DNA from 4 places in the Sodalis sp. RH15 genome. Region 2 is predicted to be linked to each of the others. Evidence: predicted binding sites of a transcription regulator. Region 2 holds the regulator's gene; each other region holds the start of a gene.
The links. The regulator PhoB, encoded in region 2, activates phosphate uptake and scavenging genes when phosphate is short. The targets are predictions, from matches to a motif close to CTGTCATAAAACTGNCNNAT.
Positions count from the first base shown of each region.

Region 1: the regulator PhoB is predicted to act here: its motif matches at 2,532-2,551, upstream of rpoH (RNA polymerase sigma factor RpoH).
Region 3: the regulator PhoB is predicted to act here: its motif matches at 2,334-2,353, upstream of pstS (phosphate ABC transporter substrate-binding protein PstS).
Region 4: the regulator PhoB is predicted to act here: its motif matches at 1,428-1,447, upstream of pitA (inorganic phosphate transporter PitA).

Region 1 covers NZ_CP178738.1:525,920-530,351, forward strand. The annotation lists gene ftsY (signal recognition particle-docking protein FtsY) at 1-766, shown strand, start outside; gene ftsE (cell division ATP-binding protein FtsE) at 772-1,440, shown strand; gene ftsX (permease-like cell division protein FtsX) at 1,430-2,410, shown strand; gene rpoH (RNA polymerase sigma factor RpoH) at 2,590-3,447, shown strand; gene tkt (transketolase) at 3,532-4,432, opposite strand, start outside.
Region 2 covers NZ_CP178738.1:1,683,423-1,687,854, reverse strand. The annotation lists partial or broken gene ACL2XO_RS07895 (PstS family phosphate ABC transporter substrate-binding protein) at 1-377, opposite strand, end outside; gene phoR (phosphate regulon sensor histidine kinase PhoR) at 377-1,711, opposite strand; gene phoB (phosphate response regulator transcription factor PhoB) at 1,736-2,425, opposite strand; gene sbcD (exonuclease subunit SbcD) at 2,695-3,927, shown strand; gene ACL2XO_RS07875 (AAA family ATPase) at 3,924-4,432, shown strand, end outside.
Region 3 covers NZ_CP178738.1:251,892-256,323, reverse strand. The annotation lists gene pstA (phosphate ABC transporter permease PstA) at 1-147, opposite strand, end outside; gene pstC (phosphate ABC transporter permease PstC) at 168-1,127, opposite strand; gene pstS (phosphate ABC transporter substrate-binding protein PstS) at 1,190-2,230, opposite strand; gene glmS (glutamine--fructose-6-phosphate transaminase (isomerizing)) at 2,715-4,432, opposite strand, start outside.
Region 4 covers NZ_CP178738.1:486,904-491,335, reverse strand. The annotation lists gene ACL2XO_RS02175 (NAD(P)/FAD-dependent oxidoreductase) at 1-1,041, opposite strand, end outside; gene pitA (inorganic phosphate transporter PitA) at 1,518-3,026, shown strand; gene uspB (universal stress protein UspB) at 3,065-3,400, opposite strand; gene uspA (universal stress protein UspA) at 3,934-4,377, shown strand; gene rsmJ (16S rRNA (guanine(1516)-N(2))-methyltransferase RsmJ) at 4,389-4,432, opposite strand, start outside.

The DNA of each region.
Region 1 (4,432 bases), 1.2 Mb from region 2:
AACCACGCGCAAAATCATCTCCAGCCTGGTTGAACATGCCGATCGCAGCCATCTGAAAGACGCGGATGCGTTGTACGGCAAGCTCAAAGAGGAAATGGCCGCTATACTGGCCAAGGTCAGCCAGCCTTTGCAGGTGGGCGGCAAAACCCCGTTCGTTATTTTGATGGTGGGAGTGAACGGCGTCGGTAAAACCACCACTATCGGCAAATTGGCGCGCCAGTACCAAGCGGAAGGCAAAACCGTTATGCTGGCGGCCGGCGACACCTTCCGGGCGGCGGCGGTGGAGCAACTGCAAATCTGGGGCCAGCGCAATCAAATCCCAGTGGTGGCGCAGCATACCGGCGCCGATTCCGCATCGGTGATTTTTGATGCCATCCAGGCGGCCAAGGCCCGCGGCATCGATGTCCTGATTGCCGACACCGCCGGCCGATTGCAGAACAAAAGCCATCTTATGGATGAGCTGAAGAAGATTGTCCGCGTCATGAAAAAGCTGGACGCGGACGCCCCCCACGAGGTTATGCTGACCCTGGACGCCAGCACCGGCCAGAACGCCGTCAGCCAGGCGAGACTCTTTAATGAAACGGTGCCGTTAACCGGGATTACGCTGACGAAACTGGACGGCACCGCCAAGGGCGGGGTTATTTTTGCCGTAGCCGATCAGTTCGGCATCCCGATTCGTTATATCGGTGTCGGGGAAGGCATCGAAGATTTGCGGCCCTTTAACGCCGATGATTTTATAGAGGCACTATTTGCCCGAGAGGATTAACTAGGATGATTCGCTTTGAACACGTCAGCAAAGCTTATCTCGGCGGACGGCAGGCACTGCAAAGTGTCAATTTCCACCTTCGTCCGGCCGAGATGGCCTTTTTGACGGGCCATTCGGGAGCGGGTAAGAGTACCTTGCTCAAACTGATTTGCGGTATTGAACGGCCTAGCGCGGGTCATATCTTTTTTGACGGTCACGATATCAGCCGCTTGAGAAATGGCGAAGTGCCCTTCTTGCGTCGCCAGATCGGCATGATCTTCCAGGATCATCATTTGCTGCTGGACAGAACCATTTACGACAACGTGGCGATGCCGTTGATTATCTCGGGAGCGAGCACCGAGGATATCAGGCGCCGGGTGTCGGCGGCGCTGGACAAGGTCGGCTTGCTGGATAAAGCGCGTAACTATCCCATCCAATTGTCCGGCGGCGAACAGCAGCGGGTGGGCATTGCCCGCGCCGTGGTGAACAAGCCCGCGGTTCTGCTGGCGGATGAGCCCACCGGCAATCTTGACGACGCACTGTCGGAGGATATTTTGCGGCTGTTCGAAGAATTCAACCGGGTAGGCGTGACGGTACTGATGGCCACCCACGACCTGGCGCTGATCGCTCGGCGGCGGTATCGTATCATGTCGCTGAATCAGGGAAGAATGGGCGGGGGCGTTGATGGCGAATAAACTTAACCGGCCGCAGACCGCGAGCGGCGCCAAAGCGGCCAAGAGCAAGGCTCTGCGGGGCGGCTGGCGCGAACAGTGGGCTTATGCCTGGAGCAACGCCTTCGGAGATATGCGGCGCCAGCCGTTAGCGACTCTCCTAACCGTTACCGTTATTGCCATATCGTTGACGTTGCCCAGCATATGTTATCTGGTATGGAAAAATGTCAGCCAGGCGGCGGCGCAGTGGTATCCAAGCCCGCAGCTCACCGTCTATCTGGATAAAACCCTGGATGATGATGCGGCCCTCAAGGTCATGAATCGCCTGAAGCAGGAAGCCGGAGTGGATAAGGTGAATTACCTTTCCAAAGAAGAGGCGATGGGGGAATTCCGTAACTGGTCGGGCTTTGGCGGCGCGCTGGATATGCTGGAGCAGAATCCGCTGCCGGCGGTGGCCATCATCACGCCGAAGCTGGATTTCCAAAGCGCCGACACCCTTAAAACGCTGCGGGATCGGGTCGCGGCGGTGCCTGGGGTGGATGAGGTGCGAATGGACGACAGCTGGTTCGCCCGGCTGGCGGCCCTGACCGATTTGGTGGGACAGGTCGCGGCCACCATCGGCGTGTTGATGATCGTTGCGGTATTCCTGGTTATCGGCAACAGCATCCGTCTGAGCATCTTCAGCCGCCGTGACACCATCAACGTAATGAAGCTGCTGGGGGCCACCGATGGGTTTATCCTGCGGCCGTTTCTCAACGGCGGGGCTTTGCTGGGGCTGGGCGGCGCCATTGTTTCGCTGATCCTGTCGGAAGCCCTGGTATGGCGGCTGCAATCCGTGGTGGAGAAGGTGGCCTCGGTGTTCGGCACCACCTTTGCCCTGCACGGGCTTGACTGGTCGGAGATTCTGCTGCTATTACTGATTTCCACCATGATTGGCTGGCTGGCGGCCTGGCTGGCGACGGTGCAACATTTACGTCGTTTTACACCCCAATGATGTTTTTTTGTTATAATCGGACAACGATATTACAACCGCACAAGCTGATCTATGTTACGTTTTAACCTGAACTAATATGCTGCGAGTGGGTCTTAATATCGGCTGTTGATACAAAAGTTGCCCGTAATACAACGGCCGCTTGATGTGACAGCATATGAGAATTTAGCGAGAGGACTTGAATGATTAAAGATATGCAAGCTTTAGCCCTGGTTCCCCAAGGCAGTCTGGAAGCCTACATCCGGGCAGCCAATGCCTATCCTATGCTTACGGCGGAGGAAGAGCGGTCTTTGGCTGAACAACTGCATTATCAGGGCGATTTGGAGGCGGCCAAGCGGCTTATCCTGTCTCACCTGCGCTTTGTCGTCCATATCGCGCGTAATTATTCCGGTTATGGTCTGCCGCAGGCGGATTTAATCCAGGAAGGCAATATCGGCCTCATGAAAGCGGTGCGCCGCTTCAATCCTGAAGTAGGGGTCCGGCTGGTTTCTTTCGCCGTGCACTGGATTAAAGCTGAAATTCACGAATACGTTCTGCGCAACTGGCGCATCGTGAAGGTGGCCACCACCAAGGCCCAGCGCAAGCTGTTCTTCAATTTGCGCAAAACCAAACAGCGCCTGGGCTGGTTCAATCAGGCCGAAGTCGAGATGGTGGCGCAAGAACTCGGCGTCACCAGTAAAGACGTGCGTGAAATGGAATCGCGCATGGCGGCTCAGGACATGACCTTTGATCCGACCCCGGATGAAGATGTCCGCGAGGGGCAATCCATGGCCCCGATGCTCTATTTGCAGGATAAGTCTTCCGATTTCGCCGACGGCATTGAAGAAGACAACTGGGATGATCATGCGGCGGACAAGCTCGGCCTGGCGCTGGAAGGCCTGGATGAGCGCAGCCAGCATATTATCCGCGCCAGATGGCTGGATGACGACAACAAGACCACGCTGCAGGAACTGGCGGATAAATACGGCGTTTCTGCGGAACGCGTGCGCCAGCTGGAAAAAAACGCCATGAAAAAAATGCGGATGGCGATAGAGTCGTAATTTGCAAGGCCTGTCCCGACCGGGCAGTTTGTCAATAAGCTCAGGCCCCCTCATTGCCGAGGGCGGCCTTTTTGCTTTCGGTGGTTAACCCTTGACGCCGGCTACCACCTCGCGGGCGGTGCGCACGATGGCATCGGTCGTGATATCGAACTTGGCGTACACGTCTTGAATCTTGCCCGATTCGCCGAAGTCGTGCATGCCGACGAATTTGCCTTCAAAGCCGATGTACCTTTCCCAGCCCAGTTCAACCGCCGCCTCGATGGCGACTCTGGCCGCCGTATCCCCTAATACCGATTTTTGGTATTGGCGATCCTGCTCTTCAAAAAGCAGCCGGCACGGCATGGAGACCACGGCGGTGGGCACGCCTTCTTTTTGCATTATTTCCCGCGCCTCAACGGCAAGATGCAGTTCCGAGCCCGTTGCTATCAGGGTCAGCTGACGGGGTCCGCCCTGGGCCTCCAGCAGAACGTAGGCGCCCCGGGCCGATTTGTTTTCGGTCCCGGCTTCTTTTCGCAACAACGGCATGGGCTGCCGGGACAGCGCGATAAGGGCGGCGCGGCGCGGCTGCTCCAGGATCAGTTCCCAACATTCGGCGGTTTCCACCGGATCCCCCGGCCGGTATACGCCCAGATGGGGAATCGCCCTAAGCGCCGCCAGATGCTCAACGGGCTGATGCGTCGGTCCGTCTTCCCCCAGCCCGATGGAATCATGGGTCATGACAAAAATTGTGCGTATACGCATCATCGCCGCCAGCCGGATGGCCGGTCGGCAATAGTCGGAGAAGCAAAGAAACGTGCCGCCGTAGGGGATTAAACCGCCATGCAGCGCCAAACCGTTCATGGCCGCGGCCATGCCGTGCTCGCGCACGCCGTAATGGATATACGAGCCATCATAGTGACCGGGGGTGATCTCCACCTGATTTTTCGCTTTGGTATTGTTTGACGGCGTCAGATCCGCCGACCCTCCCAGCATTTCCGGTATCGCA
Region 2 (4,432 bases):
AGGGATTGCAGGGGATTATCCTCATTCACCAGAATCACCACCGCATCCAGCGCCACCGGAACCGCCGACGGAGGGTAACCGTAATGCCGGCGAAATGCGTCAACTTCCGGCTCGGTCATGGGGCGACTCATCGGCCCCAGCTGAGTGGTGCCGGCGGTCAGCGCCGCCGCCGCCGTTGCCGAGCCCGAGGCCTAGATCTGCACCCCCACCTCGGGAAAACGGCGATTAAAATCCATTCCCCAGCCGGTCAGCAAATTGGCCAGGGTATCGGAACCGGTACTGGTCAGGCTGCCCGACAATACCGTTACCGCCCGGGAGGAGGCCGGCCAGGCCAGTAATATGAGCAGACAGCAGACGATGGGACGGACGATTTTCATCAAAGCTCGACGGGCGGCTTAAAGGTGAGGTTATTTTCCTTCAGGGACGGGGCAACTATCAACCGGTTCGGCAAGGTGAAATAAAATCGGGTACCGGCGCCCGGTTCGCTGATGATATCCAGGCGCGCGTCATGATTGCTGAGGGCGTGTTTCACAATGGCAAGCCCGAGGCCGCTGCCGCCGGTTTGCCGTGACCGGGCTTTATCCACCCGGTAAAAACGCTCGGTCAGTCGGGGGATATGCTCCGGCGCGATACCCGGGCCATTGTCGCTCACCTGGAATTCCGCGCCGGCGGAGGTACGCTGCCAGCAGACCTCGATACGGGTGCCCGGCGGCGTGTGGATCACCGCGTTGTAAATCAGATTCGACATGGCGCTGCGCAACTGCTCTTCGTTACCGCGCACCCGCAGATGCTCATTAACGCGAAACACAATGTCGTGGCGCTCCTGGCTCAGCCCCTCCGCGCTTTGCTGCAGCCGCTTGAGGATGGAAGGAACGTCGATATTCTCGTTGACTTCGCTGTGGGGAGCGGCTTCGATGCGGGAAAGCACCAGCAGTTGTTTAACCAGGCGCTCCATGCGCTGCGTTTGATCCTGCATGGTATGGATTGCCTTGGCGCGAATCGCCGGGTCCATCTCCTGATCGTTCATCATCTCCAGATAACCCTGCAGGACCGTCAGCGGCGTACGCAGCTCATGGCTGGCATTGGCAAAAAAGTTGCGCCGCGCCCCTTCCAGCTGTCGCATCTGGGTAATGTCCCGCGCCACCATTAACAACTGATCGTCGGTGTAAGGCATCACCCGGAACTCCACATAGCGCTGGTTGTTGATGTGTAGCGTAAGGGGCCGCTGGAAGGATTGATTTTGCAGGTATTCATTAAACTCGGGGTAACGCAGCAAATTGAGGATATGCTGGCCGTTGTCTTCCGGCCAGCGAAAGCCCAGCAACTGCTGCGCCAAGCCATTGCACCAAAATATATGGCCGTCGCCGGTCAGCATCACCAGCGCATCCGGCAGGGTTTCCGCGCCGCTGCGAAATCGCTTGAACAGCGTTGCCAAATCGCGGCGGCGGCGGCGATGGCGCAGTTGCATCTGATGCAGGCCGTAGAACAGCGGTTCCCAACTGCCGCGGCCCACCGGCGGGGTCCGGCTCAGGTCTACCCACAGCCACCAGGACAGCCGGAGCTGATAATAATAGTTACGCAGCAGCGCCGCCAACAGCGCCGCCGCCAGCAGCCAGGGCAAATGCCCGATAAGTAACGACAACAGCAGGGCGGGCAGGCAAAAAAGCCCCAGTTCAAGCAGCAGTTTGCTCCAGGATAAACGTTCTAGCACCGGCCGTTCTCCCTTGAGACAGATTCAATAGCGGGCCGAGAAACGATAGCCGGTTCCCCGTACCGTCTGTACCATCCGATCGTGCCCGCCTGTTTCCAGCGCCTTGCGTAAACGACGAATGTGCACGTCCACCGTACGATCTTCCACGTAAACATTGGTACCCCATACATGGTTGAGCAACTGTTCGCGACTATAGACCCGTTCGGGATGGGTCATGAAAAAGTGCAGCAGTTTAAATTCGGTAGGCCCCATATCCAACGCCAGCTCATTGGATGTTACCCGGTGCGAAGAGGGGTCCAGGCTCAAGCCCTGCACTTCGATTTTATCTTCCACCGCCATCGGCGAGATACGCCGCATTACCGCTTTGATCCGCGCCAGCAGTTCCTTGGGAGAGAAGGGCTTGGTAATATAATCATCCGCCCCCACTTCCAGTCCCCGCACCCGGTCTTCCTCCTCGCCGCGCGCCGTCAGCATCATGACAGGAATATCGCGCGTCAATACTTCGCGCTTCATCAGTTTGATAAACTGTATACCCGAACCGCCGGGCAACATCCAGTCGAGCAGGACCAGATCCGGATAAGGCTCCGCCATACGACTCACCGCACTGCCGTAATCTTCCGCCTCAATAGGCTGGAAGCCATTTTGTTCAAGAACAAAGCAGACCATTTCACGGATGGGTGCTTCATCTTCCACGACTAATATGCGTTTTGCCATTATTTTCCTGCCGTTTATTCTCTGCGGTTATCGTGCCCGGGCATTATGCGTCACTTTTATGACAGATTTATTAAAATAGGCGCCGCCTGCTTCAAGGATAGGAGATCGCCGTTTTTCCGCCGCAAATTATATAATCGCACCTTTATTTCGGTATCCGCCGAAGCAAGGGTTATACCCGATAGCGTTCAGGTTGCGGCTGAGTTGGCTGCAACCTGAACGCTATTGGGTATATACTCTCGCCCTGATTCAGGGATTTTCTCCGGAGCCTCATGCGGATCATTCATACCTCCGACTGGCATTTGGGTCAGTCGTTTTTCACCAAGAATCGCGCCCATGAACATCAGGCCTTCCTGCGCTGGCTGGTGACGCAGGTTGAACTGCATCAGGCGGACGCGGTGGTGGTGGCCGGCGATATATTCGATACCGGCACGCCCCCCAGCTATGCACGGGAACTCTTCAACCGTTTTGTGGTGGAGCTACAGCCCACCGGCTGCGGGCTGATTGTGCTGGCGGGGAATCATGACGCCGTCGCCACCCTCAACGAATCACGCGGACTGCTGGCCTGCCTCAATACCCGCGTCATTGCCGGCGGCGACGCCGAACAGCAGGTTTTCGTGCTTGATGAGCGTAGCGGAAAACCGGGAGCGATTTTGTGCGCCATCCCTTTTTTACGGGCCAGGGATATGCTGGTAAGCCGCGCCGGCGAGTCGGGGGATGACAAACAGCGCTCCCTGATGGATGCCATCGCCGGACATTACCGGGATTTATATCAACAGGCCGTGGCGTTGCGCGATACCCTGACCGCGCCGGTGCCCATCGTCGCCACCGGTCATTTGACCGCCGTGGGCGCCGGCACCAGCGATTCGGTACGGGATATCTATATCGGCAGCCTGGATGCTTTTCCCGTCCCGTTATTTCCCCCCGCCGATTACATCGCCCTCGGTCATATTCACCGGCCGCAGAGCGTCGGCGGCCGGCCGAATATTCTGTATTGCGGCTCCCCCATTCCCCTGAGCTTTGACGAGGCCGGCCAGCCCAAACAGGTCAATATGGTGGATTTCCAGCCGGACCTGACGGCGGTGGTGACGCCGTTGACGGTGCCGGAGGTCCAGCCCCTGCGCCTGATTCGCGGCACCCTGGCGGAAATTGAAGCGCAGTTGCTCACCTTTCGCGATTACCGGGGCCAGACGAGGGTATGGCTGGATATCGAAGTGCTGACCGATGCCTGGCTTAATGATATCCAGCGGCAAATACAGCAGATTGCCGCCGATCTGCCGGTGGACATTTTGCTGTTGCGCCGCAACCGCGAGCAGCGGCGCCAGGCGCTGGAAAAAGAGCCTCATGAAACGCTGACCGAACTCAGCGTGGAAGAGGTGTTCGAACGCCGCCTGGCGCAGGTGCTGGTGCGGGATGAAGAGGAACTCAGCCGCATCCGCCTGCTGTATGAGCGGGTGGTGGCGGATATCCGGCACGAAAGTCCGGCACAGGAGCCCAGCCGATGAAAATCCTGACGCTGCGGCTGAAAAATCTCAATGCGCTGCAAGGGGAATGGAAAATCGATTTTACCGCCGCCCCTTTCGACGGCGCCAGCCTGTTTGCCATTACCGGTCCCACAGGCGCCGGTAAAACCACCTTGCTGGACGCCATTTGTCTGGCGCTTTATCACCAGACTCCCCGTCTGGGCGGCAATCCCGGCCAGGAGCTGATGACCCGCCACACCGCCGAAGCGCTGGCGGAGGTGGAGTTCGAAGTGAAAGGTATCGGCTACCGCGCCTTTTGGAGCCAGCGGCGGGCGAAAAACAGCCCGCAGGGCAACCTGCAGCCGCCGAGAACCGAACTGGCGCTCATCGCCGACGGCCGTATCCTGGCGGATAAAATCAACGACAAGCTGCGGCTGGTCACCGACATCACCGGGCTGGACTTCGGGCGTTTCACCAAATCCATGCTGTTGGCGCAGGGGGACTTCGCCGCCTTTCTCAATGCCGACGCCAAAAAGCGCGCCGAACT
Region 3 (4,432 bases), 1.4 Mb from region 2:
GCTTACCGTAGTCAATAAAATCCAGCAGAGCCAAAACAGGCCGAACGCCATGGTGATGAGCGATAAAAACAGCGCCAACCGGTTTTTCTGGCGGCGCCAGGCCTGTCTTTTACGCCGGGCTTCCATTTGCGAGGGGGTATGGGTCATCTGATGTTCGACAGTGGCCATTATTTCACGCCCTCATTTTTCGCCAAACGCATGATCATGAACTTGGAGCAGGCCAGGACGATAAAGGTGATAACAAAAAGAATCAGCCCCAGTTCCATCAGCGCCGCGGTATGCAGGCCTGCCGACGCTTCCGCGAATTCATTCGCCAGCGCCGAGGTGATGCTGTTGCCGGGCATAAACAGGGAAATACTGGTTAACTGGTTGGTATTGCCGATAATAAACGTCACCGCCATGGTCTCGCCCAACGCACGCCCCAGGCCCAGCATAACGCCGCCGATAACGCCGTTTTTGGTGAAAGGCAGCACGATGCGCCAGATAACTTCCCAAGTGGTGCAGCCGATCCCGTAGGCCGACTCTTTCATCATTACCGGCGTTTGCTCGAACACATCGCGCATCACGGCGGCAATATAGGGAATGATCATAATGGCCAGGATAATGCCCGCCGCCAGAATACCTATGCCGAACGCCGGTCCCTGAAACAATACTCCGACAAAGGGAATATTGGACAATACGTCGCCCAGGGGTTGTTGGAAATATTGAGCGAAGAGCGGTGCGAAGACAAACAGGCCCCACATGCCGTAAACAATGCTCGGGATGGCAGCCAATAATTCAATGGCCACGCCAAGCGGTCTTTTTAACCAGGCAGGCGCCAATTCTGTCAGAAACAGCGCGATGCCGAAACTCACCGGCACGGCTATCAGCAAAGCAATGAAAGAGGTTACCAGCGTACCGTAAATGGGCACCAGCGCGCCAAACTGCTCGCCGGGTGGATCCCACTCCTTGGTCCAGAGAAATGCAAAACCGAACTTTTCGATGCTCGGCCATGAGGCAACAATCAGCGAGACGATAATGCCGCCCAACATTAACAGCGTAATGAGGGCGGCAAGTCTGACCAACGTACCGAAAATCAGGTCGCCTTTTTTACCGGGGGCATGCTGTACCGGCATATTGTCAGCCATAGGATACTCTTTCAGTGGGTTCGTATTCCCTTCCCATCAAGGAAGGGAAGAAACACATTTGCTTAGTACAGCGCATTACCGTTGGTGTCTTTGATATTCGCTTTCCATGCGGCGCGAATCTGGGCAACTACTTCTGTCGGCAGGGTAGCATAGTCAAGGGCATTGGCCTGCTCACCGCCCTTGTTATAAGCCCAGTCGAAGAATTTGAAGACTTCCTTCGCCTGTTCCGGCTTGGTCTGCGCGGTATGAAGCATTATGAAGGTTGTGGAGGTGATAGGCCAAGCATTATCGCCTTTCTGATTAGTCAGGTCTTGAGCGAACGACTCCTTCCAGTTAGCGCCCTTGGCCGCGTTGCTGAAGTTATCCTGATTCGGCTCGACCGGCTTGCCGTCGGCGGAGATAAGCTTGGTATAAGGCAGGTTGTTTTGCTTGGCGTAAGCATATTCAACATAACCGATGGCGCCGGGTAAACGCTGAACGAACGCGGCTACGCCATCATTGCCTTTACCGCCCAAGCCCACCGGCCAGTTAACCGTGGTGCCCGCGCCAATCTTCTGTTTCCAGGAGTCATTGACTTTGGACAGATAGCTGGTGAAGACATAAGAGGTGCCCGAACCGTCAGCGCGGCGGACCACGGCGATATTCTGATCGGGCAGCTTAACGCCCGGGTTAAGTTTGGTGATGGCAGGGTCGTTCCATTTTTTGATATTACCCAGATAGATTTCACCCAGGGTATGGCCGTCCAGGGTCAGCTGGCCGGTTTTGATGCCGGGGATATTCACCGCCATCACGACCCCGCCGATAACGGTGGGAAACTGGAACAGGCCGTTTGATTTTAGATCAGCATCGCTTAAAGGGGCGTCGGATGCGCCGAAATCAACGGTATTCGCTTCAATTTGTTTAATGCCGCCAGAGGAACCGATACCTTGATAGTTGACTTTGGTGCCGGTTTCTTTTTGGTACGTGTCGGCCCATTTAGCATAAACCGGGGCAGGGAAAGTACCGCCGGCGCCGGTCAGACTGGCAGCAGCAAACGAAGAAAAACTCGCCAAGGCGAATGTAGCTGCAACAAGGCTGGCAACGGCTGTATGCATCTGTTTCATAATCCCTCCTGTGGGATATTAAAATCGGCCAGAGGCCGCTTTCTTTAATTATAGAGCTGCAGGAAGGAAAATAGGACAATTAGGTGACAGTCACATGTCAGTAATGTGACATTTTTATGACTGGATTCATTCTAAAATACGCGATTCAAATATAGTTAGGATTGGCTGCGGTGCCAAGCGAATTATGAATATAGGATGTCATTGCTCATGATGTTTGGAATGCACAACCACCAACATAGAACGGCAATTCTCATTTACTTGTTAAGATGAAAGCACCTTGATTCCTTTAATGTCGGGGCAATGTGGGAAGCCTGGTTCTGATAAACAACGAAAAAAACGGCCCTAAGTATCGGTGGTTTCGATAAATCCGTTAGATAACGATTTTAGCCTGAAAAAAACCGGTATGCTTTTTGAAGAGCATACCGGATCTATTCAGCTACAGATTATAAAAGCAGCCCTCAGATAGGCTGCGGATGTTAGATTATCATTCGACAGTAACTGATTTCGCCAAATTACGCGGTTGATCAACATCGGTGCCTTTGATCAAAGCTACGTGATAGGCTAATAGCTGCAAGGGGACACTGTAATAAATCGGCGCAACGATATCCTCCACGTGGGGCAACGGAATTATCGTCATGGCGTCGTCATCGATAAAACCGGCGTCCTGATCGGCAAAGACATAGAGTTGGCCGCCCCGGGCGCGGACTTCCTCAATATTTGATTTCAGTTTTTCCAGTAACTCGTTATTCGGCGCCACCACGACAACCGGCATTTCGCTATCAATAAGCGCCAGCGGACCGTGTTTTAATTCACCCGCGGCATAGGCTTCGGCATGGATATAAGATATTTCCTTCAGCTTCAGCGCTCCTTCCATGGCGATAGGATATAAAGCTCCCCGTCCCAGGAACAGGGCGTGATGTTTATCCATAAATCCTTCCGCCAGCGCTTCGATGGCCTTATCCAGCGCCAGCATTTGCTCAATGCGCGCCGGCAGGGCCTGTAGGGCATGAACAATCTGCCGCTCAACCTCCCCGTCAATGCCCCGCAGTCGGCCGATACGGGCCACCAGCATCAGCAGCACCGTGAGCTGAGTCGTGAAGGCCTTGGTGGACGCCACGCCGATTTCGGTGCCGGCTTTGGTCATCAGCGCTAAATCGGACTCCCGCACCAGTGACGAACCTGGCACGTTACACACCGCAAGCGAACCCAGATAACCTAGGCCTTTGGTCAGACGTAACGCCGCCAGGGTATCGGCGGTTTCGCCCGACTGGGAAAGGGTAATAAGCAGACTGCCGGGCCGCACGGCGGATTTTCGATAACGGAATTCAGAAGCGATTTCCACATCGCAGGGCATGCCGGCCAGCGCTTCAAACCAATAGCGCGCCACCATGGCGGAATGGAAGGAGGTTCCGCAGGCGATAATCTGAACATATTTCACCTGCGATAACAGCTTGTTCCCCTCTTCGCCCAACTCCGGCAGGGTCACTTCGCCGTGAGTGAACCGGCCTTCCAGGGCATTTTTGATGGCCTGCGGCTGTTCAAAAATCTCTTTTTGCATGTAATGGCGATAGAGGCCTTTATCACCGGCATCGTATTTCACCTGGGATTCAATCTCTTCCCGTTCCACCGGATTGCCCTGGATGTCCCACACCCGCACGGTACGGCGAGTGACTTCGGCAACGTCCCCTTCCTCCAAAAAGATAAAGCGCCGGGTGACCGGCAACAGGGCCAACTGATCGGAAGCCAGGAAATTCTCACCCACGCCGCGACCTATCACCAGCGGACTGCCCGAACGTGCGGCCACCAGCACGCTGGGGTCTTTACTGTCCATGATAACCGTGCCGTAAGCGCCGCGTAGTTGCGGGATAACCCGCAATACCACTTCCGCCAGCGTACCGCCGTGCTGCGACTGTTCCCAATGGACCAGATGGGCGATCACTTCGGTATCGGTTTCGGAAGCGAAACGGTATCCCCGTTCTATCAAGCCACTGCGCAGGGATTCAAAATTTTCAATGATACCGTTATGCACCACCACGATATGACCTGAGACATGGGGGTGAGCATTGGATTCCGACGGCTCGCCGTGGGTAGCCCAACGTGTATGGGCTATCCCGGTGCCTCCGGCCAGGGGATGTTCCTCCACCGCCCGGGACAGCGCACTGACCTTGCCTACCCGGCGCAGACGCTGCAACTGTCCCTGAT
Region 4 (4,432 bases), 1.2 Mb from region 2:
CACGCCGCCCTGGGTGACCTCGGCGGTGCGATAGCCCTCGGTGCCGTTGGGCTGTACGCGCCACTGCCGCAAAGACATCACCCAGTCGTTTTGCTGGCGGCGGCTGAGCTGCGTCAAGGTGCATTCCGGGATGTCCAGCAGGGTATGCCAGCACTCTACAAACCGGCGCGGCAGCACCTTTGCCAGGGTATTTTTCAGCGTTTGGTTGGGGTGATCCCGTCGCTCTTCGGTGAGAAACGCCTCCAGATCCCGCTCCGGCACCAGGTTGAGGGTAAGAAATTCGCCGTTTTGCCAGTAGCTGGAAATTTGCAGCATCGCCGGGCCGGACAGGCCCCGATGGGTAAACAGCAGATTTTCCCGAAAGGACATGCCTGCGGCGGCTTCCACCTGCGTTGGCAGGGCGACGCCGGCGAGAGCGCCTAAAGACTCCAGCAGCGGTTTATGCAGGGTAAACGGCACCAGCGCGGCGCGGGTGGGCACCACCGGAATACCGAACCGTTCGGCAATGCGGTAACCCAGCGGCGTGGCGCCGAGTCCGGGCATGGAGAGGCCGCCGGTGGCGACCACCAGCGACGGCGCCGTGACCTCGCCGCCGGGGAGGAGCACATGGAACTGTTCATCACGCTTTTCTACCGCCGCCACCTCGCTGCGCATCCGCAAGGTCACACCGCCGCGCTGGCATTCGTCCAGGAGCAGCGTCACGATCTGCTGGGCCGAATCGTCGCAAAACAGCTGCCCCAGGGTTTTTTCATGGAAGGCAATGCGGTGCCGCCGCACCAGCTCGATAAAATCCCATTGGCTGTAGCGGGATAGGGCCGATTTGCAAAAATGCGGATTTTGCGAGAGAAAGGCGGCGGGCTCCACGTGCAGGTTGGTGAAGTTGCAGCGGCCGCCGCCGGACATCAGGATCTTCCGGCCCGGTTTTTTGCCGTTATCCAGCAGCAGTACCCTGAGGCCGCGCTGACCGGCCTGGGCGGCGCAAAACAGGCCCGCGGCCCCGGCACCGATGATAATGGCGTCAAATTGTTCCCCTGTGCTCACTCAATCACCTTAAGCCCGGCCAATCTATTCTCGCTTGACTGATTCTCAATCAATTTATCACTCTTCAACAGGAGCCTGCTCGACTGGTATTCAGTCAATTTATATCCATTCAATGTCTGCACTTTCGACTGATGCTTAAACAATTTATATTCGCTCAATAAATACAAACCAAACTTATTCATACTCTAATCATGCTCAATTGACTTATGTGCACCCGCCTTTGTTTTTAAGGGGGATACCCCCGGTCGGCGCGTTTGGCGGGGCACCTGATTGTAGCCATCCACCGCGGCAGACGCCAGCCGCGCGAAAAAACGCCGGGTGGAACAGAATTAACCTATTGATAAAATTGATAATCATCAGCAAGCGCAAGGGCAGCGTCAATAAAAATGTCATAAAAAGGTCATATTTTGCTTTTCCAGCGCCCCCGTTGTCGCAGATAATGCGCCCCGTTCATGTCCAATAAATGGCGTAACCTTATGCTGCATCTATTTACCGGCCTGGAATTTCATACCGGTCTTATGTTGGTTATCGCGTTAATATTTGTATTAATATATGAAGCTATCAATGGGTTTCATGATACGGCCAATGCGGTGGCAACCGTAATCTATGCCCGCGCGCTTCGCTCTCAGCTGGCGGTGGGAATGTCCGGGGTATTCAATTTTCTCGGGGTGCTGTTGGGCGGTTTGAGCGTGGCTTACGCCATTGTTCATCTGCTGCCGGTGGATCTGTTATTGAATGTCAGCTCCACCCACGGACTGGCAATGATGTTCTCCATGCTGCTGGCGGCCATCATCTGGAACCTGGGCACCTGGTATTTCGGTTTGCCGGCCTCCAGCTCCCATACATTGATTGGCGCCATTATCGGTATCGGCCTGACCAATGCGCTGCTGACCCATACCTCGGTGTTGGCGGCGCTGAATATTCCAAAGCTGATTGAGATTTTCCTGTCCCTTATCATCTCGCCCATCGTGGGGCTGGTACTGGCGGGCGCGTTGGTATTCTGTTTGCGCCGTTACTGGAGCGGCACGCCGAAACGCCGCCGTATCCACCTGACCCCCGCGGAACGGGAAAAGAAGGACGGCAAGCGCAAGCCGCCGTTCTGGACCCGAACGGCGCTTATCCTCTCGGCGGCGGGCGTGAGCTTCGCCCACGGCGCCAATGATGGACAAAAAGGGATTGGCCTGATTATGCTGGTGTTGATAGGCGTCGCCCCGGCGGGTTTTATGGTGAATATGAACTCCACCGGCTATGATATCGCCCGCACCAGGGATGCCGTCGGCAACCTGCAGCAGTTTTATCATCTGCATGCGGCAACCCTGCCGCAAACCGCCGATACTGATACGCAGGTAATACCGGCGCCCGACATTCCTTCAGCCCTGCCCGCCACCACGGTATTCCACTGCGACGGCAGCCGGGCGCTCATCGCCATAGACCGCACCATGGCGTTATTGGAAAATCTGCAAAGCTACGATCACCTCAGCCCCGGCGAGCGTTCACACGTCAGGCGCCTGCTGATGTGCATCGCCGACACCACGGATAAACTGGTCAAACTGCCGCAAACCTCCGGTGAAGATAAACGTTTGCTGGGGAATTTGCGCAAGGACCTGCTGGCCACCGTTGAATATGCCCCGCTATGGATTATCGTTGCCGTCGCGCTGGCGCTGTCGTTGGGCACCATGATCGGCTGGCGGCGAGTGGCCACCACCATCGGCGAGAAAATCGGCAAGAAGGGCATGACGTATGCGCAGGGGCTTTCGGCGCAGGTGACCGCCGCGGTCTCCATCGGCGTCGCCAGTTATACCGGCATGCCGGTTTCCACCACCCATGTCCTCTCCTCGGCGGTGGCGGGCACCATGGTGGTGGACGGCGGCGGCGTGCAAAGCAAGACGGTGCAGAATATCCTGCTGGCCTGGGTACTGACCCTGCCGGTGGCGATTGTGCTGTCAGGGTCTCTTTATTGGCTGGCGCTGAAATGTATTCAATAGCGTAACACAGGCGGCCTGAGGGTCGCCTTCCCCTTCTCTCAATGCCAGATAGCCAGGGAAATCAGGCTGACGATAATCAACCCGCACAGCCCGCTGGTGAGCATAAACTGTCGCCGCACCCGTTCGCAACGGCGTATAAATTCCTGATCGTGATGATCAAGGTAGCGTTGCGCATAGATATAGCGAACCAGTCTTAACTGCTTGCTGGGTTGCCCGTGAGCGGTGAAAAAACCGCTGCCGTCAACATACTGATAGAGCAGCGGATCGCAGCCGCGAAGTACGACTAATAACGCCCGCAATGAAGAGTAATAGCGCGCCATATTGATGACGCAGACGACACATAAAGCCCAAAAAAGCGCAACGGTGTTGATCATACCCCCTCCCCGGCGACGCAAATCCACACTGAATCCCCGACCCGCGGGCTCTCAGCGGTTACGCCTCTTAATAACTTACCACAGAGCTGAAGAAGCCCACCCCAAAAATGATATGTCTGAGATTAGATCAACTTACTCACAGTATTATGAGGTTCTACAATATTGAGTGTAGAAAAGGTTTGTCAAAAGAAAGCAACCGAAGCGACAAAATTTGTGCATTTTTGCAATTTTTTTTGCCAACGCCGGTGGGGTGCCAAGGTTGCGACCCGGCTCCCATAAATGACTATACTAGAACGAGTACATTGATATTCAAACCATTAACATTCAGCAACATATATTTCTGCTGATTTTTTGAGACGCTGCCGTACTTTACGTGATGGTTGTTTATGCCAACCGGCTGATATTATTCGGTTCGACGTGATCCCGGCATCACTTCTCCGGTGCCGCGGGGTGGTAAACTCATTCTGTCACAGGCAGGCCGAAAGAATGACCCGCGACGAGTTAACGAGTGACATTTTACAAGGAGTCTGATTATGTCTTACAAACACATTCTTATCGCCGTTGACCTTTCACCGGAAAGTAACGTATTGGTGGAAAAAGCCGTGTCGATGGCCAGACCGTACAATGCCAAGGTTTCGCTGATCCATGTCGATGTCAATTATTCCGATCTCTATACCGGCCTGATTGACGTCAATTTGGGCGATATGCAAAAACGTATCTCCGAGGAGACATCGCACGCCATGACCCAGCTGTCGCAAAACGCCGGTTATCCCATTGCCGAAGTGCTGAGCGGCAGCGGCGATCTCGCCCAGGTGCTGGTGGATGCCATTAACAAGTACGACGTAGATTTGGTGTTATGCGGCCACCATCAGGATTTCTGGAGCAAGCTGATGTCTTCGGCGCGGCAGCTGATCAATACCGTACATGTGGATATGCTGATCGTCCCGCTTAACGACGAAGAAGTGTACGAGGAATAGCTGGGTTGTGATCAGGATCCGGCGGGCGCAGGCGTATACAAGTCAAATCGATGGT